DNA from 4 places in the Ruminococcus sp. RTP21484sp1_RTP21277st1_D2_RTP21277_210401 genome. Region 2 is predicted to be linked to each of the others. Evidence: riboswitches for the same ligand, from Rfam matches in the RefSeq annotation. Region 2 holds a riboswitch; each other region holds the start of a gene.
What was found. Region 2 has a riboswitch for cyclic di-GMP ahead of AB5706_RS09875 (response regulator). Riboswitches for the same ligand answer to the same signal wherever they lie in the genome.

Region 1 (5,771 bases), on a different contig from region 2:
GTCTTTTCGGGAACTTCTTACGCTTTGGTGCAAACCTGAGTTTAAAAGCTGGGAAAGTGGTGTCACGCAGATTGAAATGGCTGTAGAAGATCTGTATCACCCACTGCTTCAGGAGGCAGTTGCCAATAGCTTTCAAGTAGCCGGAGGAACTTTGGTAACCGGTTCTAACGCATCCGGAAAATCTACATTCCTAAAAAATGTTGCAATGAACAGTATTCTTGCCCAGACGCTTGTTACCTGTACTTGTTCATCCTACCAGGCACCGTTTTTGAAAGTTATGACATCTATGGCATTGCGGGATGATATAGAGAGTGGAGAGAGCTATTTTATTGTAGAAATCAAGTCGCTGAAACGAATATTGGAAGAAAGTAAGAAAAGGGAGCCACTTTTATGTATTATTGATGAAGTGCTTCGAGGTACAAATACGGTTGAGAGGATTGCTGCTTCATCCAGAATTTTAAATGCACTTCGGCAAAAATGGGTGCTGCCTTTTGCAGCTACTCATGACATAGAACTGTCGTACATTTTGGATTCCCAGTATGAAAACTATCATTTTGAGGAAGACGTACAGGAAAAAGAGGTGGTATTTTCCTATGTCCTGAAAAATGGAAGAGCCACATCCCGAAATGCGATTCAGCTTTTGGATATGTTAGGTTATGACAAGGAAATTGTAGAGGATGCACGAAATGCGGCATTTAATTTTGAAAATAAAGGAATCTGGGATGCCTTATAAATTCAGCAGATCATGTCTGGAAACAGTAATGTCAATGCTGCGTGGACTTCGGAAGAAGGAGAACAGTTCGAGTATATGTATCGGCTGTTCTTTTTTTATTTTTAAGTGTTAAAGCGGTGAGGTTTTTCTTGTGTAAAGTGGAGCGATGGAGTATAATAAAATAGGTTTTTTGCAGAATTTTAAAAGCTATAATAAGAAAATCGGCAAAACAGACGAAAGTCTGTGACGCAAAGCTACAGGGCCTGTAAAATGGCAGCCAGTTGCATGAACTGATGTGCACTGTCTGTGAGACAGTGTTTTTTTACGGTGTTACTTCATAGATGTAACAATAATAATTTTATTTGAGAGAGAAAAATATGAAAATCAAAAAAGTACAAAGTGTATGTCTTATTTTGGCATGTGTGGCAGCAACAGGACTTATAGGGTGTGGGAAAACAGATGAAACATCAAAGAAACACGAAGCAATTACTTTTATGGCTCCTTATCTGGAGGTGGACAGCTTTATAGAAGAGGTGCATAAAACATATCCAGAGGTTAATCTCGAAGTAATCACGTATAGCGGGTCAAATACAACAACCTATCTACAGAATATGTTAGAGGCAGATGATCTTCCGGATATCTGCACACAGACTTTTTATAAGCCAGATGTGGTGGATGTCAGTGATAAGATGATTGATCTCTCCGGATACGATTTTACAGATAATTATGTGGAATCACGTCTGAAAGAGGTATCCGATGAGGGTGCACTTTATATGCTTCCATCTTTGTACAACTGTTATGGAATCACTTATAATAAAACACTGCTTGAGCAACATGGCTGGAAGCTGCCAACATCTTTTACAGAGCTTGAAGAACTTGCAGGCAAAGCAAAAGAAGCAGGAGTTACGTTATGTATGGCACAGATTCAGTATCCGGGTTCTGCCTTCCAGTATATATGTAATATTGCGGATGCGGGATTCCTTGGTACCTTGTCTGGAAAGCAGTGGCAGAAAGATTACCTGTCAGGAAAGGCAAATGTCAGTGACACGGAAGGCATGATGGACAGCATGGAATATATCCAAAAATGGAAAGACATCGGTATGTTTGACAGCAGCAACAGTGATCCGATAGATGATAGTAAAACAAGAGAAGCTTTTATAAAGGGAAACGCACTGTTTCTATTGGGACCACAGAATGGCATTATGGACTCAGAAGATACAACGGACAAATTTGGTCTGATGCCATACCTGTCTGAAGATGGAAGCCAGAATGTATTTATTTTAAATGTAAACCGTTTTTACGGATTGAATAAAAAGTTGGAAAATAATCCGGAGAAACTTGAAGATGCATTAAAAGTCATGAAGGTGCTGTCTACGGTAGAAGGAACCAGTGCCCTGTATCCGGAGAGCACATTAAAAGCAGGACTACTTCCTTTTAAAGATGCAAAGGCGGATGATACCTACTATGCAGATATTTCGGATTTTATCAATGCAGGGAATACGACACCGTTTATTTATTCTGGATGGGAAAATACGATTGTAACTACCGGAACCAAAATGCTGGAATTCATGCAGGATAAGGCATCAATAAAGGATGTAGCAGATCAGCTGGATGAGGATCAGGACAGCGTGGTAAATAATCAGCCGGAAGTGTTCACAACAGCTACAGAGGAAATCTCACAGGAAAGCTGTGCAAAGCTGGTGGGCAGATGCTTTGCCGAGGCGACCGGAAGTGACATTGCTCTTATATCCCTTGGAACATGGATCAGTGGAAATGGCACTAACCAGAACAATGGTGGCGTGAGCGGAAAACTGTATGCAAAGAATATTACAGACTATGACATCTGTACCATTCTTCCGACAGGCTGGTCACAGACAATCCAGACGGTCAGATTAACAGGAAAACAGATTCAGGATTTATATAAAGAAGGATATGATGCAGCCGGTACAGGAAACAATTATCCTTATGTGCTGGTAAGTCCGATGGAGCTGGAAGATGAGAAGACTTATCAGGTTGCAATTTCCGGAATCAGTGAAAAACTGGCATCAGAAACAGAAGTGACAGACAGTGGTATTGTAGGTATGGATGCGGCAAAAGAATTTTTTGGGCAATTTAAGACTTTAAGTGAAGCAGACGCTGAATGGAAATAAGCGGAGGGAAAGGATGCAGAAGACAAAGAGTTATCGGAACTTAATATTGTGTTGCTGTATAGCTGGTATAGCGATGCTTCTTGCATTTTTTTTCCTGTATCAGACTTATATCCGGGATATCATCTATGAGGAACGGTTAAACCAGATGGAAGAGATTACCCATCAGATGTTTCAGAATCTGGAGGATGTGATTGATTCCCACTGGGACCGGGTAACGGAAGAATGCAATTATCTGAGAGATGCAAACATACAGACTACAGATGAACTCTGCAGACATATGAAAAAGAAATATGAATTATCAGCATATGCAGATCATAAGATCATGTTGGTGGCAGTGGATTCACAGGGCAGATATTATACAGAAGACGGATACATAGGACTTTTTCGTGATCTGGATTATTTTGAAGACAAACCCGAACAGATCAGTTTTGTTTTTGATTCTATGACAGATAACCAGTCAGAGATGGTGTTTTTGCAACGTTTGCCAGAAGCAATAGAACTTCAAAATGGAGAAGAGAAAACTACAATCTCTTATTTTGGAATTTCCCAGGATATGGAACAGCTGAATCCTTATTTTAGCTGTGATGCATATAACGGAAACAACAGTGTGTATGTACTGGATGATAATGGATTTAAACTGTTTAACAGCAATCAGGTGGAATTAATTAAAGGGCATAATGTATTTTCGGTTTTACAGAATATGAAATACCTTCACAATTCTTCTTTTGATAAAACAAAAGTGGAACTGGAAGAAAAAGGCTGTAGTTATTCTAATGCAATACTGGATGGTACTGAATATTTTTATGCATTAAAAAGACTGGAAAATGCGGAATGGACACTTATCTTTCTGGTTCCGGCAGAGTATGTTGCTACAAATACATTAAAACTTGTGAATTTTGTTATGGTATTTATCGTTATCTTTACGGTTATCGTAGCTGTCTGCGTTATGCTGGGAATTTCTTTTGTTATGCGTAGAAACCAGCAGGAAGCGATCCGTGCGGAGCGGGAAAATAATGCGAAGCTGGAAACAGTAAATACAGAATTACGGCAGGCAAAACAGGCGGCAGAGGAAGCTTTTCAGGTGGCACAGGAAGCGAACAGATCCAAAAGCAGTTTTCTTGCCAACATGTCTCACGATATTCGTACTCCTATGAATGCGATCATTGGTATTACGTCATTGATCAGATATGATGCCGGAGATAAAGGAAAGGTAATAGAGTATGCGGATAAAATTGACACTTCATCACAGCATCTGTTGGGGATCATTAATGATGTTCTGGACATGAGTAAGATTGAAGCTGGCAAAACGGTTTTCAAATATTCTGACTTTTCTATTGTGGATTTTATACAGGAACTTGACACGATATTTCATTCTCAAATATATGAAAAGAAGCAGACCTTTACAATTGCAAAAGAAAATATCCGGCATGAGTGGGTGAATGGGGATCGCGTCCATTTAATGCAGATTTTCAGCAACCTGCTGTCTAATGCAATAAAATATACACAGGAAGGCGGAAAAATTCAGTTTCTGGCAGAGGAATGTGAATCAAATTCATCTGTTTATGCAAAGTACCGCTTTTGGGTCAGCGATAATGGCATGGGAATGTCAGCAGATTTCAAAAATACAATTTTTGATGCGTTTACCCGTGCAGAAAATTCCATGACGAATAAGATACAGGGAACCGGACTTGGAATGGCGATTACCAGGAACCTGGTTGAGGCGATGGGAGGAACCATCGATGTGGAGAGTGAACTGGGGCTGGGAAGCTGTTTTGAGGTTCTCATAGATTTGAAAATTGCAGAGGACAGAACAACTGCTCTGGCGGCACAAGAAGAAACAGATGAGCAGGATGGAAATATCCTGCAGGGAATGAGATTCCTGTGTGCAGAAGACAATGAGCTGAACGCAGAGATCCTGACGGAACTGTTAAAGATTGAAGGTGCGGAATGTACCATCTGTGAAAATGGTGAAGAGATTTTGAAAGCATTTGAACAGTCTGCTCCAGGGGATTATGACATGATCCTGATGGATGTGCAGATGCCTGTTATGAATGGCTATGAGGCAACAAAGGCAATCCGCAGAAGCTCCCATGAACTGGCAAAGACGATTCCGATCATTGCCATGACCGCCAATGCATTTTCAGAGGATATCCAGCATTCACTGGCAGCTGGTATGAATGCACATGTTTCAAAACCGGTTGAGATGAAAATACTGGAAAAGACGATCAGAAGCATAAAATCCGGCGGGGGGGGGCACCGAACCGCAGGTCATTGAACAGTAACAAATGGCAGGGAATCAGATATAAAAAATACGAGAAGGATAATTAGGATAGACAGAAAATGAAAGGAAAAAAAGTGATTGCAGGCATTCTGCTTGCGGGAATTTTAGCAGTTACCCTGGCAGGGTGTAAAAACACAGATAACACGAAAGAAGAAACAGAAAAGCCTGTTATTACCCTCGGAAGCGATAACTATCCACCATACAATTATCTGAATGAGGATGGTGTACCGACTGGCATAGATGTAGAACTGGCTACAGAAGCTTTCAAAAGAATGGGATATCAGGTGGAGGTTGTCCAGATCAACTGGGAAGATAAAAAAGAACTGGTGGAGAGCGGAGAGATTGACTGTATCATGGGCTGCTTTTCTATGGAAGGACGTCTTGATGATTACCGCTGGGCAGGACCGTACATAGCAAGCCGTCAGGTGGTCGCTGTAAATGAGAACAGTGATATCTATAAATTGAGCGACCTGGAGGGAAAGAATCTGGCTGTTCAGTCCACAACCAAACCGGAAAGTATTTTTCTGAACCGGACAGATGATAGAATCCCCAAACTGGCAAATCTGATCAGTCTTGGACACCGGGAGCTGATTTATACGTTTCTGGGAAAAGGATATGTAGATGCAGT
Region 2 (5,771 bases):
ACCTGTACGATTGTGCTTCGAAGCGTCGGACAGGTGAATTTTCCACTCTTTACATCCATAGGCTCTTTTTTTGTAAATATACTGTTCAACTATATGTTTATATTCGGTAAGCTGGGAGTTCCCAGGATGGAAGTAGAAGGCGCAGGAGTGGGAACACTGATTGCCAGAGTATTTGAATTTTTGCTGATATGTGGATATTTTTTGTTTGTAGATCGCAAGATCGGCTATCGACTGAAGAATTTGCGGATGAAATGTAATTCCCTGATTAAGGATTATGTTTCTATCAGCATTCCGGTATTTGTTTCGGATTCACTGCTTGCTCTTGGTACTTCAGCGGTAGCAATGGTTATGGGAAGAATCGGAACGGGATTTGTATCGGCAAATTCAATAACAGTTGTTACACAGCAGCTTACGACCGTGATAATTCAGGGAATCTGTCACGCCAGCTGCATTATGACCGGTCACACATTGGGCCATGGTGAACGGGAAAAGGCACAGCAGCAGGCCTGGACATTCCTGATTCTTGGCCTGGTAGTGGGCATTTTAGGCGGAGGTCTGATCAAGGTATTAAGCAGACCCATTATCGGACTTTACAATATAACACCTGAAACGGCTCAGATTGCCGGTGAGCTTATGGACGCCATCGCATTTATTGTTATTTTTCAGTCTATGAACAGCATTCTGACAAAGGGAGTGCTCCGTGGCGGTGGTGATACGAAATTTCTCATGGTGGCAGATATTATTTTTCTGTGGGCTGCGTCATTGCCCCTTGGAATTCTGGCGGGGCTGGTATGGCATCTGGATGCTTTTTGGATCTATGTTTTTCTGAAAATAGATCAGATTTGTAAATCGATATGGTGTGTATTCCGCTTGAGGAGCGGAAAGTGGATAAAAACTTTTTCAAAGGAGAAAATGAATCATGCACAGTAAATTAGGCAATTACATTACATCCATTATTTTTTGACCCTGTTAACAAAAAGACATAAGAACGGCCTGAGAATACAGCCACAGATGGCTCTGAATAGTTATAAATTATAGATAGGATGTCAAAAAAGTTTTGATGGGTGGCTGGATAAACTGTAAACCAGAGCAAAATATGGTCAAAAAATTATCGACATCCGACCTCGCACATGTTATATATAAGTAATCTAATAAGAAAACAGTGTTATCATTACTGCATTGCTAAATGAGAATGGTAGCCATAAATATGAATTCGCAGGAACGGTAGAAAAATCAATGATTTCATTGACTTATCTTAACTCAAAATAATATAGGTTTCCAACGGGGACTCGAGCTCCTAAGCACTAGATGTGGGTTCGATTCCCGCACGGGACGTCCTATCAAAAGCGGAATGTATTAGAAAAATTTCTAATATAATTTCCGCTTTTTTGTTTTTTCAGAGGGAAAATGGAATGGAATATCAGCTAATACGGAAAGAATCCTATTAGCCGCTATCTAATAAAACGCACTGCTGGTATAATAGCTGGAAATAAATCGAAATTCTAATAAAAGAGAAAAGCCAGCTGTTTATTTGAGAAAGTGGATGTAAATTCAAGCTCCGATAAGAAAAAAGAGGAAGGGAAATATCCGGCGGTAATCTGATATTTTAGTTTTGTCTTCCAGCTCGGTCCTCGCTTATATTTGTCATAGACACATGTCTTGAAAAAATGATAGCGGAACAATATGTTGCTGTGATATAATAAAGTATTCGGAATATTTGGAAGAGAATGAAGAGAGGATATGAGTGAACGACATGAAGAAAACAAAAGAAGGAGTTAATTTGAAGAAAAAGAAATTCCTTAGACTGAAGAATACAGGTAGTATCCTTGTGCTTCTGGGGCTTTTGATAATTTTTGTAATAGCACTGTACACATTTATCCTGCAAAGTTCTTACACTAAGACCGCCCTTGATACAGAAATTGCGCGTGATACAGCGAGTGCAGATGCAGTACACAAACTTGTGGATGGAAGAATCGGCAAAGAAGATTTTGATCAAATCAAAGATCAATCTGATGAAAAGAAGCAATTATATAAGGATATTTCTTCATATTTCAATGAAATCAGAACACTGAATTCTACTCGATATATTTACACCGCTACAAAAAATGAAGAAGGAAAATTCGTTTATGTGGTAGACGGTTTGGATTCGGATGCGGATGATGTAAGACACCCTGGAGATTATATTGAGGAAGAAATGGTTCCGTATATTGATAGGGCTATTTCTGGGGAGAATGTGTACTCTCAGGATATCATTGATACAACATGGGGTCCGATTTTTACGGCTTGCTATCCTGTAAGCGCAAATCATGATGGGACAGGAGAAATCATTGGCGCATTTTGCATTGAAATGGATATGCAATCAGCTTATGGAATGGTTGAAGAGACAAATCATATTTCCATCATCTGCGGTTTAGTCGCAGGAGCTGTATTGCTTTTAATTTGTCTATATACCTATTATGTTTACCAGAAAAGCAAGGCAGAAGAGCAAAAACAAAAACAATTATTAATGACCGCCGCTGAGGAAGCAGATGCTGCCAACAAAGCAAAATCTGCGTTTTTGCTTAGTATTAGCCATGACATCAGAACGCCGATGAATGCCATTATTGGATTTACAAACATTGCGCTTCACCAGAACAAGGTTTCAGATATTCATGATAGCTTGGAGAAAGTTCAAAAAAGTTCGAATCATCTTCTCTCTTTGTTGAATGACGTTCTGGATTTTACTCGCATTGAAAGTGGAAAAGTTACTATTTCGCCCGAGCCAGTGGACATTACTCAATTGATAGATAACGTCCAGACGATTATGAATGGACTTCTTTATAATCGAGATCTTAAGTTTGAAGTACATCGAGAAATCCCAAAGAACCCATATGTCCTTGCGGATGTTGCGCGTATCCGAGAAGTTTTAGTGAATCTTCTTGGCAATGCTGTGAAATTCACAAAGGACGGCGGAAAGATTACTTTGGATATCAGCAGTTACCCAGGAGCGGATGAGAAACATATCATAACTCGTTATGTTGTTCGAGATAACGGTATTGGCATGAGCGAAGAGTTCCAGAAAAAATTATTCGATCCGTTTTCACAAGAAGATGATGCTAATGCCAGAACTCAATATAAGGGAACCGGTCTTGGTATGGCCATCACAAAAAAATATGTGGATATGATGGGCGGTTCGATTGCTGTTGAGAGCAAAAAAGGTGTAGGTTCTACATTCACAGTGGAGATCCCACTGGAGTTGCCAGAACAGGTTATTCAATCAGAACAAAAACAACGTCTACATAGAGATTTGATGGGTATTCATGTTCTTATGGCTGAGGATAATGATCTAAATGCTGAACTTGCTACGATAATACTGGAAGATGCTGGTATGACCGTAACACGCGCATCAGACGGAAAAGAAGTTGTGGATTTGTTTAAAAATCATCCACGAGGCACATACGATCTTATTTTGATGGATATTATGATGCCAAACATGGATGGACACCAAGCAGCAAAAGCCATTCGAGCCCTAGGTATAGAGCGGTCCGATGCAGTTACGATTCCAATTATAGCTTTGTCTGCAAATGCTTTTATAGATGATATTCAGGAATCCCTGGATTCAGGCATGAATGACCATATTTCCAAGCCGATTAACATGGAGGAATTAACTGATACAATTGCTAAATACATTAAACGTGACACATGTTTGGCAAAGGAACTGAAGCAGAAACAAAATGACGGTATCTGAATCCGCAGATCCATGATACAGAAAAGAGGACGATGATGGAAGTTCCAGAAGGAGTGGACGCAGAGTTACTTGCAAAAAGTTCTCAGCAATCTGGAAATGGCTGTGTTGCTGACATCATTAGCAAAATCAATGCAAGGGGAACATAATTAAGATAAAGGCAGACCGGTGGAGAGCAAAATCTCTACCGGTTTTATTTATGAGATCAAATCAGAGCATGTGAGAAAAAGAGGTAAAATCATAATAGGAATTGCTGTGCCTGGCACAGATCGAATATCCGCAAAAATAGAAGTAAAAGATGTGTAGATTTTTTAAAAAAATTATTGACGTGAGGAAAACCACGTGGTATGTTTTTTGAAAAAAAGAGATTATTTTAAAGGCAAACCTGTTGAAAGGCAGGGTCGCAAAGCCAAAAGGGACTAAAGTCAGAAAACTTGACCATGTCAGCCGGTTGCCACTGTTTCCATATCATCATAATATATGGAAAAGATGTTTGAACAGAAGAGATTCCGATACCTTTTATACTATATAGATGTGTGATTTAAAAAAAATATAGTAGGGACACTGGCAGATTTTGGCAAGTGTCCTTTTTGTATGCAAAAATGGGTAACAAAACTAGCAGGGACAGGTTTTCTGTATACAGATAAAAGCAAGATGAAGAAGGCATAAGACGGAGAGAGGATTTTTATAAAATGAAAAATTATGAAGACAAAATATATTCCTTAGGTGAGACTGTAACGGGGCAGACACAGGCCATGTCACAGGCCGTACAGAAAACACTGGAAAATAATGGCGGGGTAGGTATAATGACAGGATCTTATGACCAAAACCTGTCTATTTTGTCTGTGAATAATCTGCTGTTGCATAGTACAGGATATACATTCGATACTTTCATGGAACAGACAAAAGGCTCATTGAGAAACTTCTTTTATGACGAGGAAGATATACTGGAGCGAGACCGTTTTTTGCAGCTTCACGGAACAGGGGAAGCACAGATCCTTGCAGCAGACGGTACAGTGAAAAATGTACGGCTTTGTAAAGAGGATGCGACAGATGAGGCGGGCAGACAGATCTGGGTTATGTCCGTACAGGTCAACTGGGATCATGTAAATTTGACACTGCTCAATGAGGCTATCTGTTCCGGCTTCTGGTATTTTGACTGTGACGAAAACAGTGAGATTGTGAATGCGAACTGGAGTCATGAATTCCGAAAAATGCTCGGCTATCATGACACTCTGGACTTTCCGAATAAACTGGAATCCTGGTCAGATCTTCTGCATCCACAGGATAAAGAAAGAGTAATGGTACAGCTTCAGGCGGCAATTAAGGATAAGACGAACCAGATAAAATACCAGGTAGAGTATCGTATGAGAATGAAGGATAATCAATACCAGTGGTTTCGGGCATCTGCAGAAGTAATACGCCGTCTGGATGGTTCTGCCAGCAGGATTGCCGGGATTTTTGTTAACATTGATGGGGAGAAAAAAGAAAGCATGCAGGCACAAAAATCTGCTGCTTTCCACCGGGCTTTTACGAAAGCAGATTTGTGCGAGTATTATGTGAATCTGGAAGCGAATACTTTTGATACCTTTAAGGTTGAACCGTCCTTGATGACCGTCTTTGAACAGAGTTATACGTGGGATGAATTGATTCGGCATTTTGTGGATTCCTATGTTGTGGAGACAGATAAGAAGGCGGTATCCTCTTTTTACGACCGTGGTTATATTGCAGAAAGGCTGAAGGGTCTGGAAACCGAATTGGCTTTAGAGTGCCGTATCACTCTGAATGGAGAAGAACGATGGGTCCGCAATGTGGTCATACGTGGCGAAATAGAGGATTCAGAATATGCCATGATCTTTCTGCGTGATATCACAGAGGCAAAGGTAGAGAGCGCACGGCATCTGCAGATGGCAGCGGACAATGCTTCCATGGAGCAGCTGATCCAGAGCATAGTGCGTCTGGTTGACCGCTTTGTTGTCTGTGATCTGGAAAATGACAGATATGAATTCTACAATCTGAATGGACAGATGATATATAAACCTCTGGG
Region 3 (5,771 bases), on a different contig from region 2:
CCACGAAAGGATAACGATACTGTCTTCTGCATTTCACTGAAATCCGCCTGCGAAGCTCAGACTTCAGCAGTCTGTTTAAAATTGCTGTGGTCTGCTTCTCTTCTGCAGGTTTCAGAAGATAGCCGGATGCTTCTACCTCATAACTTTCAAGCGCAAAATCAGGTGAAGCAGTCAGAAATACAATAGGCGCTTTTACTCCCAGGTCACGCAGCTTCCGTGCCGTGTCCATTCCATTCAGATCGCCCATATAAATATCAAGAAAAATCAGATCTGGCCATATATAGCCCTCTTCAATGTCTGCAAGGAGGCTCTCTCCAGATTCATATTCCTGGATCTGCGCCTCCCTGCCATTTGTCTGAAAGTACACCATCAACTGACGCTTCAGCACAAAACGCTCAACTTCCACGTCGTCACATATGGCAATTCTGTTTACCAAAGCTCTCCCAAAGCCTCCTTGTACTTGACTAGTTTATTATAACACAACGTTCCCTCTCGGGGAGAAATCTGCATAATCGTCACGTTTCAGAGCATAATCCTCAATTACCTGCACTCCCCACTTTGTGGGATCTTTCAAGGCTTGCAAAGATCCTTCACAACCTCTCCGGCAATGATCAGTCCTGCAACAGACGGCACAAATGCTACGCTTCCCGGAATATCACGACGCTCTGTACATTTGTGCTTGGCACCTGGCGGGCAGATACAGTGGGTTCTGCAGCTGATGGACATATCCTCTATCGGTCTTGTAGGGATTTCCTCGGAATAAACCACTTTCAGCTTACGGACGCCACGTTTCTTCAGTTCGCGGCGCATAACCTTGGCAAGAGGGCAGACCTTAGTCTTATAAATGTCCGCAACTTTAAACTGGCTTGCATCCAGTTTGTTTCCGGCACCCATAGAACTGATGATCGGAACCCCTTTCTCCTTCGCCTTCATGACAAGGGAGATTTTTGCAGTAACGGTATCTACTGCATCTACAATATAATCATATTCTTCAAATGGAAAATCGTCTGCATTCTCCGGCAGAAAAAAACACTTATGTGTCTCCACCTTCACGTCCGGATTGATTTCCAGCATACGCTCTTTCATAACATCCGTCTTGTATTTTCCCACTGTTTTTCGCGTTGCTATGATCTGGCGGTTCAGATTCGTAAGGCATACCTTATCGTCATCGATCAGGTCAAAAGCACCTACCCCGCTTCTCACCAACGCCTCACACACATATCCGCCAACACCGCCGATTCCAAATACTGCCACTCTGGCACCGGCAAGCTTCTTCATCCCCTCTTCTCCAAGAAGAAGCTGGGTTCTTGAAAACTGATTTAACATAAATTTTTCTCTCCTCAATGAAAGACAGGCAACAGACTTTCAAACAGACATTTCTCTTTCAATAAGAAAACTGCGGTCTGTTCTATCTTCACATAAAAAGCCTGGGAAGCTTATCCACCCAGACTTTTGTCCACATTACCTTTCGGAAATATTTTATAATGACTGTGTTTTTCTGTCAATTATTTTTTCGCCTACACATAAATAAATTACAGCGTTCCTGTTCACTCCGTTCGCAGTATCATTACAGCCATTTTTTCAAAACATCACTCAGCTTATTCATATCCAGCGGCTTTGCGATATGTCCGTTCATACCTGTATTTTTTGCCAGCTGTACATCTTCTGCAAAAGCATTGGCAGTCATGGCAACAATTGGCAGTTCTCCTTTTTCACCGGGGAGGCTTCTAATTGCTGCGGTTGCCTGATAACCATTCAGAACAGGCATTTGGATATCCATAAAAATAAGGTCATACCGGTCTTTTGGAGAAACCTCCACTTTTTCAACTGCAATTTTTCCATTTTCGGCTGTCTCAACTTCTGCCCCTGTCATCTGCAGGATTTCCACTGCAATTTCTCTGTTTAACTCATTATCCTCGACCAGCAGAATCCTTTTTCCTGTGTAATCTGCTTCTGACAGATTCTCCAGATAATTCCTTGCTGTTTTTTCTTTTTTGTCAGAAACAAACTGCCGCAGTGTAGCGGTCAGCCTGGAACGGAATAACGGTTTTGCAATAAAAGCATCTACACCTGCTGCCTTTGCATCTTCTTCAATCTCGCTGAACTCATAAGATGTCAGTACAATGATGGTAATCTCCTTCCCTATCCGTTTCCGAATCTGTCTGGCAGTTTCTATGCCATCCATATCCGGCATCTTCCAGTCCAAAATAACAGCAAAGTAATCATTTTTTAACTCATGACGTGCATAGCAGCGCTCAACGGCTTCTCTGCCGGAGAGGACCCATTCGCCTGTAATTCCAATCTCCTTCAATGTCGCAACTGTACTTTCACAGCATGTCTTATCATCATCCACAACCAGAACCGGCAAATTCATCAGATTTTCATCCTTTTCTTTCTCTTTTTCCTGAAGTTCAAGATAAATTGTTACCGTAATTTTAGTTCCCTTGTGTAAGGTGCTGTCCACTTTAATATTACCATTCATCAGATTTACAATATTTCTGCTGATTGCCATTCCCAGACCAGTTCCCTGAACTCTGGTTGTCCGATGGTCATCTGCGCGGCTGAAGGGATCAAACATGATTTTCTGGAATTCCGGCGACATACCGATTCCATTATCCTCAATCGTAAATTCATAGCATCCAAGCTCCGAAAATCCATTTGGCTTTTCCTCTATGGAAAAAGTAATATTCCCGCCATCCGGTGTATACTTGATCGCATTACTCATCAGATTCACAAATACCTGCTGAATCCTCAGACTGTCACCGCAGACATCCTCATGTTCAATATGATTAATGTGTATATCAAAATTATGTTTATGTTCATCAAGCACCGGTCGCGTAAGTGTAATAAGATTATCCACCAATTCTGACAGATTGAAATCTTCCTGTGCCAGTGTCATTTTTCCACTTTCAATACGTGCCATATCCAGCACTTCATTGATCAACCCAAGCAGATGACGGCTTGATTCTGTAATCTTGCTGAGACATTCAATAACTCTGTCCTGACTCTCAATATTTGCTCCGGCGATTGCTGTCAGACCCACAATGGCATTCATCGGTGTCCGGATATCATGGGACATATTGGAAAGGAATTCTGTTTTTGCACGATTTGCATTTTCTGCGGACCGGTAAGCCTCTTTCAGTGCCTGACGGGATTCAATCTCTGCTTTCTTCTCCTGTGTCACATCCATGGATGCCAGCAATACCTTTTCCAGCTTTCCATTCTTCCATTCCAAGGGAATATAAGAAGCGATTTTATAAGTCTTTTCATCCAGGCTGCAATACTCAAACTTATAAATATCATTTTCGCTTTTCAGATTTTCCCGGATATTTTCCGGGGCTATCAGAATATCTATAGCTTCCAACGGTTCCAGTGTCTTATACTTTTCAAGAACCTGCATCTGAAAATCATGATAGAAGCCCAGAGGTTTATATATCATCTGTCCATTCAGATTGTAGAATTCATATCTGTCATTTTCCAGATCACAGACAACAAAACGGTCAACCAGACGCACTATGCTCTGAATCAGCTGCTCCATGGAAGCATTATCCGCTGCCATCTGCAGATGCCGTGCGCTCTCTACCTTTGCCTCCGTAATATCCCGCAGAAAAATCATGGCATATTCTGAATCCTCTATCTCGCCACGTATGATCACATTACGGACCCATCGTTCTTCTCCCTTCAGAGTGATTCGGCACTCCAAAGACAATTCGGTTTCCAGACCCTTCAGTTTTTCCGCAATATAGCCACGATCATAAAAAGCAGATACTGCCTTCTTATCTGTTTCCACAACATAGGAATCCACAAAATGCCGGATCAGTTCATCCCATGTATGACTCTGTTCAAAAACAGTCATCAGGGACGGTTCAACCTTAAAGGTATCAAATGTGTTTGCTTCCAGGTTAACATAATATTCGCACAGATCTGTTTTCGTAAAGGCACGGTGGAAAGCTGCTGACTTTTGTGCCTGCATAATTTCTTTTTTTTCCGCATCAATATTAATAAAAATCCCGGCAATCCTGCTGGCAGAACCATCCAGCCGGCGTATTACTTCTGCTGATGCCCGAAACCACTGGTACTGATGATCCTTCATTCTCATACGGTACTCTACCTGGTATTTTACCTGATTCGTCTTATCCGCAATTGCCGCCTGAAGCTGCATCATTACTCTTTCTTTATCCTGTGGATGCAGAAGATCTGACCAGGATTCCAGTTTATTCGGAAAATCCAGAGTATCATGATAGCCAAGCATTTTTCGGAACTCATGGCTCCAGTTTGCATTCACAATCTCACTGTTTTCGTCACAGTCAAAATACCAGAAGCCGGAACAGATAGCCTCATTGATCAGTGCCAGATTTACATGATCCCAGTTGACCTGTACGGACATAATCCAGATCTGTCTGCCTGCTTCATCTGTCGCATCCTCTTTATAAAGCCGTACATTATTCACTGTACCGTCCGCTGTAAGGATCTGCGCTTCCCCGGCTCCGTGGATCTGCAAAAAACGGTCTCGATCCAATATACTTATATCCTTGCCGTAAAAAAAATTCTTCAATGAGCCTTTTGTCTGCTTCATAAAAGAATCGAACGTATGTCCTATACTATGTAGCAGCAGATTACTCACAGACAGAATAGACAGATTTTGGTCATAATATCCGGTCAACATACCTACCCCGCCATTATTTTCCAGTGTTTTCTGTATTGCCTGTGATAAATCCTGTGTTTGTCCAGGTACCGTCTTGTTTAAAGAATATATTTTATCCTCATAATTTTCCTTATATAACATTTTATAAAAACCCTCACTCTGTTTGATGCGTGTTTGAAAAAGGCTTTCTGCAAAATGTGGCGCGCAGATTGTAGGAATGCTTTTTCAACCACGCTCCAGAACATGCTCCGGCAAGTTCTCGTACATATTTTGGCATATAAAAAGGACACCTGACAAACATCCTGCCAGTGTCCCTGCTACATCTTTTTAAACTCACACATCCATATACATATAGTATAAAAGGTATCGGAATCGCTTCCGTTCTCACGTCTTTTCTATATATGGAAACAGCAGCAACCGGCTGACATGGTCAGACTTTCTGACTTTAGCCCCTTCTGGCTTTGCGTCCCTGCCTTTCAGCAAGTTTGCCTTTAAATAATTCCCATTTTTCATCAAAAATAAAATACCATGAAGTTTCCGATGCGTCAATAATATTTTGATAGAAAATCTGTGTTTATGAACCATTCGCAAAGTCGAAGATGTCTCGCACAATCGTTACTCTGTCTTTGTCATATTCCCCGAAGTTCTGAATCATGCAGCCACCACCAACAACTACATATAAACGCATCAGCTCCGGATTGTATTCCCGTTCTCTCAGCTTATGAAAAATTTCTCTTGTGTAATCACTGGCAGCCTTACGGATTACAGCCAAATACTTTTCTCCGATGTCTGCTGTCCCGGTACGGATCACCTGTTCAATCTATGGAATGTCCAGACGGATGTGGAATCTAAAAAAAACTTCACGCAACTGACCGCCCGATGACCACACCCTTGTTTCTGCTTCGCTGCGTACAGCTCGGAATCTCCAGCCGGGATCTGGATCTTCTTACGATTGGGATGGTGAACGACATGTACGCAGAAAGCAGCAATGATGAGTACAAAGGCTATGCGCAGATCGCTACGCAGATGGATTTTGATGCATTTTAGCAAATTTATGTGCCTTATATAATGACAGTGTATTGACATTAGACGCGCATTTGAGTATACTATACTTGAATGGAGGTGT
Region 4 (5,771 bases), on a different contig from region 2:
GTAGGGTGGGGGTACTTTTAATCTTTGCGCCGTTTCGTTTTTGTCGTAAGGGGTGAATGTGGTTTAATTGCACACTGACTGGAAAAATAGCCCGATACGATATAACGGACTAGGAACGTCATTTCTTATATTGATTCTTAGAACTGTATGTGCTATTCTTATAAAGGAATGAAAGAATAAATCCAAACGGAACACCTCCTTTCCGTACCGGTATAGGAGTAACAACACGGATTTCCCCAGATATAGGCAGTCTGGGGATTTCTTTATGCACAAAAATAGCAGCAGAATCCGAAGCAGATAAAAGTCGAATTTTATGGTGATTCTGGAAGCGAAAAAATAGGGATGCAGCCTCGGTGTGAGGTTACATCCCTTTTAGATATAAACAATCTCTTATAGAATATAATTAATATTTTTAGTCATACTTATTATCTATATCATAATCCAAATCATCATCATCTAAATCGTCATCATCCTGAATTGCATCATAATACCAGAAATACTCATCCAATTTTGTTGTTTTATTTGGATTAATTACTATTTCAGGATAAATGTTATATACATAACCGCTTACATATTCGCGTAAATAATTAATGTTTTGTTTAGATAAACATTCTTCAAAAAAACTGTCGAATAGATCTGGATCTTCAGTATCATTATTTCCATCATAATAATCTGACTTAATTAAGCATACATATTTACCAGGATTAATATTTTTTATTGTATAAGTTCCTGCTACATATACATCTCCTGCATATATGTTATATTTATTATATTCTCCTAAATCTGCAACAGCCCAATCCCATGTATCAGTCAAATACAATTCTTTAGCAGAACCATTAAGTGGTATTAAAATTACCTCAGCCTGATAGTCAGGTTTTCTTTTGACATTTTCTATTCTTCCAGTTAATTCTCCCAAATTTATATTTACAGTTGGATTGCTTTTTACTGTAATTGTACAACAATATACCTTTCCCCCAATTTTAGCAGAAATTGTTGCCTTTCCTGCCTTTTTACCTAATACTACGCCACTATTAGAAACTGTTACAATATTTTGATTATTACTTGACCAACTTATCTTTTGTCTAGTTCCTGTCAATTGCAGCTGGTATGTCTTACCCACATTTATTGTAACAGACTTTTTATTGAGCTTTGGCGTTTCAACAGTGACTTTGCAAGTGTACTTTTTACTTCCAACCTTTGCAGTAATCACTGTTATACCTTTTTTCTTGCCAACAACCACACCCTTAGAAGATACAGTTGCCACAGATTTTTTACTACTGCTCCATTTTGCTTTTTTCTTTGTCCCTTTTAATTTCAAAGTCTTTTTCTGACCTTTTACCATTATCAAAGACTTGGAACTAATTTTTACTGCAGCCTGTACTGTTTGCATTGTTCCTAACTGTGTTGCTACTTCTGGTGATAATAAAGTCAATGAGAATACTGCGATCATTACCACCAAAAACTTCTTCAGAAATCCTTGCTTCTTTTCCATGCGTTTTTCCTCCATACATTACTTAACTTTTACTTTGCACTTCTTGGTTATTTTACCAGACTTGATTGTAATTGTTGCAGTACCTTTTTTCTTGCCTTTTATAACACCTTTTTTCGAAACAGTAGCAATCTTCTTGTTTGAAGATTTATAGGTAACTTTATCTGCTTTTTCTGTGTAACTCAGCTTCGGTTTCAAAGTATAACTCTTGCCCTTTTTCACTGATACAGAAGATTTTACACCCTTGATAGCTGTTGTGCCCGGTACAACAATTGTATAGACAGCTTTTTGAGATCCTGACTTAACAGTAATCTTAACAGTTCCAGCAGCTACCGCTTTTACTTTACCCTTTTTATCTACTGTTGCTACTTTTTTATTGGATGTAGAGTATTTTACGTTCTTCCAAGATGAATCTGATTTAACTGATGTTGTTTTACCCTTCGTAACTGTTATGGTTGATGGTTTTGTTGGTGCTACAGTTGGAGCTGGAGTATTTGTTGGCTGTGATGCAACTGTTGGCTGTGGTGCCTTTGTTGGAGCTGGTGTAGGTGTACTTGCTGGAATTATTTTTGCAATACTCTGTTTTTCAAGCTCACCACATTTTGTACAAGTACGCTGTTTTTCACCTGCATTTGTCACCGTTGCTTCACGTACAACTTGCCACTCGCTCCATGAGTGTCCTGTTGCTGGTATTGTTTTCTGTTCTACTAATACTTCTTCACATACTGAACAGTGGCTTCCTTCTATCTTTCCTGGCTTCGTACAAGTTGCAGAAACCATTTTATCAATTACAATTTTGTGTCCTGTTGCTGGTATTTCTTCTACTTTATTATCGTTACATCTTGCACAAGTATATGTTCTTTCTCCATCTTCGGTACAAGTTGCTTCTTTTGTTATTATTCCACCATTCCAAGAATGACCCAATGCTGGAATTTCTTCGCTTTTAATATTATTACATCTAAAACATGTATAAATTTTTTCTCCACTATCTGTGCAAGTTGCTTTCGTTTTTATTACACCATTATTCCATTTGTGTCCTAAAGCGTCAATAATATCTCCAGAGCTTAAATATTTTCCACAATCTTTACAATAGGTATCGCCAGTATATCCTTCTTCATCACAAGTTGCTTCTTTTCTATACTTTACTTCAATATTATTATGCTCTAACATTGGAATAATATCTGTTTTATTTTTTGTTTTAAAATCTGTATTTTTAAACTCAACAATATATTGCGCTTTTCCATTCTCTGAACAAGTTGCTTCTTCAATAATATTTATTTTTGATTTTGCAACTTCAGTGTTTTCATTTCCGCACAAAGAACACACTTCTTTTGCAGTACATTGAGAATTATCCTTACTCCATTCATATGTTGGCTGGTTGTATACATGATTCTGTGATTTTGGCACAGATTTTGTTTCTGTATAGTCACACCCTTCTCTTTGGCACGAATATGTCGCAACTCCTTCAGAAATGCAAGTTGGCTCCAGTGTTATTATGCCACTATCTAAATCATGTCCCAGTGCAGGTATTACCGGAATACTGTCTAATTTTTGAGTACACATTTCATCAGTATATGCTTTTCCACCACAAGAATTGCAACTCCAATACTCTTCAAACCCTGATTTTAAACAAGTTGCTGGTTTAGTTATGTGATGTGCTACATAGTGAACCTCTTCTGTTAATGATCCCCATCTATCAGAATCATTGAATCCATTAATTTTTTTCCAATCAACTAACGTTCCTTCATAATGAATTGCGTCAATATATATCTCCTCTGTATTTGATATGTAACGGAAAAAGCACCTTTTACCAATTTTTTCCAGTGTCAATGGAAGATAAATATTTTTCAATCCAGTGCAATTATAAAACGCTCTTTCTCCTAAATTAACAAGATTTTTTGACATTTTAACATATGTTAATTTCTTACAATTATAAAAAGCTCGCATCCCGATGTCTGTTATAGTATCTGGAATAGCAATCTTTTCCAAAGAACTACAACCTTCAAAGGCAAATCCATTTATTTTTATCACTCCATCTGGAATCGTAACTTTCTTAATGTTAACACAATTTTCAAAAGCACTCTGTCCTATTAGCTTTATAGAATTTCCAAAACTAACATTCTCTAGATTTTTAAAATCTTCAAAAGAACACATTCCAACACTTGTCACACCATTTTCGATTATTACACTTGAAATATTATTAGCATATGGAAACCATGGCGTATATTTCGCCCCATTATAATTTTCCATATCACCATTGCCGCTAATAACTAATGTATCATCCATTCCATCCTCATTAGAATCAACAATTTTCCATTTAATATTACTTTGATCGGTATCTTCAGTCACAGTATTCTTGTCATCAACAAATACCTGAGTTTCTGGATCAGTTTCATCTTCTATCTCTTCTTCATTAACAAAATCTTCACTCTCACCATCTGAAAATCCTACAAAATCCTCTGAGCCTTGATCTATTTCCGGTACAGATTCTTTCACGTCTTCAACAGATTCTTCAGTTACATCTTCTGTAATCTCTTCCCCATCAGAGAATCCATCTTCCTGCACAATCTCTTCCGCTGCAAATACATTACCAGACATTCCGGAAAATACTATTGCAGATGATAACAATACTGCTAAAATCCTTTTCTTCCTCATACTTCTTTTCCTCCTAAAAATAAAAGCACTACTCACCGGAATACACTTCAGGCAAGTAATGCTTTTCACGTTCAATTGCAACTGGCTACCATTTTACAGGCCCTATAGCTTTGCGCCGTAGCCTTTCGACTACTTTGCCTGATATTCGGTTTTTGCTTGATTTATATAAGCAAAATTATACGCTTATGGTATGGGAAAGTCAACAAATACATGGTACAGTTTGGTCTTATATTGGATGTTTTTCATAAATTTTTATGGTATTTTGGGGATGGTGGTGTTATACTTGAGGAAAATAGATTGTGGTAACGTTATTAATGAAAAGGAGCATCTTATATGGGCGAAATAACAATCTCCAAAATATTTGAGCAAAATATAAATGGCGAAACCAAACGCTTTTTTCGAGAATATCGTATTACCTGCGAGCAGCTTACAGAAAGTACAAGATTTTGTCATAAATACAATCAAAATTGTTTTGTGTGTTCTTTAAAATTTGAACAGTTCCCAAAAAAGGGTGAAAATATTGCCTACTGCGAAGGCTCCAACACTACACTTGTATCTAAAGCAAAAGAAAATAAACCAATAACAATTATTAAGCGTAAAAAGAAATGTCCAAATGTCGAACACCTAAAAAAAATTGATCCAACGAAACCCATAGTACAACTTGAAACGGCCAAAAAGTTAGCTCGTATTAAGCCTTCAGCTATTACGCATAAAAGCTCTAATATTTTTGAACGTCACCCGAATGCTAAAATTGTGCCAAACGTTGCCCCTAAACCAAATTTGTCTCCAAGCAAAAAAAGGCACAAAAAGAAGAATAACAGCGTAAGCAACAATACATCTTCACCGGTTGGAAGAACATTAACAACTTCTCCTAAATATGCTTTTACCAAAATGAAAATCCATCGATCCAGAAAAAAAAATAGATATACTATATCTCCTCAAAAATACAGCACTTGCTGGAGATGCGGTGCCCCTTGTTATGGTGGAACACATTACTGTTTTGAACATCTGAAAGAAAACAACGAATATTAATACCTGTTATAAAAATACATAATGGAGGTTCCAACCGTGAAAAGCAATTCCGTTTACCAAAAGAAGAAGCCTCGCATGTATGATGGTAGGAAAAGTGTTTTGCATGTGCCTGATAGTGGATGCAACTTCTATAAAACACGAAAAACTGGAAGACTGGGATCAACTGTGAAAATTATATAGTAGATAAAAAATCTTGCAAACTTGACAGCAAAATATGTATAGATTCTTCTCGTTGTCCATTTTACAAAAGAAAGAAGCCAACAAAGAAATAATTACTGCAATTCCTAATGTTGATACTCTGCCTGGATCAAGCTTCCCAGGAATATTATATATCAGCCACACAGAGCCACGATAAATCAAAGGCGATACAGTATAAAAATCGCCCCTTTCAAATCCTTATATTTACTGGCTTCTCAGAGAGTCAAAATAAAGTCGAACCGTATCGAAAAAAGTCAATGTTTATAAGGGTTTACGGAATTTTAGCAGTGAAATTTTGTACAATTTTTGTTATTTATTTAACAATCTATTCCTACACAAACCCTTTAAAAATAAGGATTTATACGATATCATGGTCGATACCTTGAAACACTTGCAA

Region 1: linked by a shared signal. The riboswitch ahead of AB5706_RS04300 (5'-nucleotidase C-terminal domain-containing protein) and the one ahead of AB5706_RS09875 (response regulator) in region 2 are both predicted to bind cyclic di-GMP.
Region 3: linked by a shared signal. The riboswitch ahead of AB5706_RS19220 (hybrid sensor histidine kinase/response regulator) and the one ahead of AB5706_RS09875 (response regulator) in region 2 are both predicted to bind cyclic di-GMP.
Region 4: linked by a shared signal. The riboswitch ahead of AB5706_RS18225 (leucine-rich repeat protein) and the one ahead of AB5706_RS09875 (response regulator) in region 2 are both predicted to bind cyclic di-GMP.

The regions. Positions count from the first base shown of each region.
Region 1 is NZ_JBCOMJ010000004.1:75,202-80,972, reverse strand. It holds gene AB5706_RS04305 (MutS-related protein) at 1-733, shown strand, start outside; cyclic di-GMP riboswitch class I at 926-1,001, shown strand; gene AB5706_RS04300 (5'-nucleotidase C-terminal domain-containing protein) at 1,090-2,862, shown strand; gene AB5706_RS04295 (ATP-binding protein) at 2,876-5,137, shown strand; gene AB5706_RS04290 (substrate-binding periplasmic protein) at 5,203-5,771, shown strand, end outside.
Region 2 is NZ_JBCOMJ010000012.1:57,614-63,384, forward strand. It holds gene AB5706_RS09865 (MATE family efflux transporter) at 1-930, shown strand, start outside; gene AB5706_RS09870 (ATP-binding protein) at 1,754-3,727, shown strand; cyclic di-GMP riboswitch class I at 4,093-4,183, shown strand; gene AB5706_RS09875 (response regulator) at 4,417-5,771, shown strand, end outside.
Region 3 is NZ_JBCOMJ010000035.1:38,927-44,697, forward strand. It holds gene AB5706_RS19210 (LytR/AlgR family response regulator transcription factor) at 1-436, opposite strand, end outside; gene AB5706_RS19215 (tRNA threonylcarbamoyladenosine dehydratase) at 571-1,326, opposite strand; gene AB5706_RS19220 (hybrid sensor histidine kinase/response regulator) at 1,568-4,786, opposite strand; partial or broken gene AB5706_RS19225 (DUF6783 domain-containing protein) at 4,842-4,976, shown strand; cyclic di-GMP riboswitch class I at 5,055-5,145, opposite strand; gene AB5706_RS19230 (hypothetical protein) at 5,220-5,417, opposite strand; gene AB5706_RS19235 (hypothetical protein) at 5,525-5,692, shown strand.
Region 4 is NZ_JBCOMJ010000032.1:34,493-40,263, reverse strand. It holds gene AB5706_RS18230 (Ig-like domain-containing protein) at 413-1,492, opposite strand; gene AB5706_RS18225 (leucine-rich repeat protein) at 1,511-4,144, opposite strand; cyclic di-GMP riboswitch class I at 4,218-4,293, opposite strand; gene AB5706_RS18220 (hypothetical protein) at 4,478-5,176, shown strand.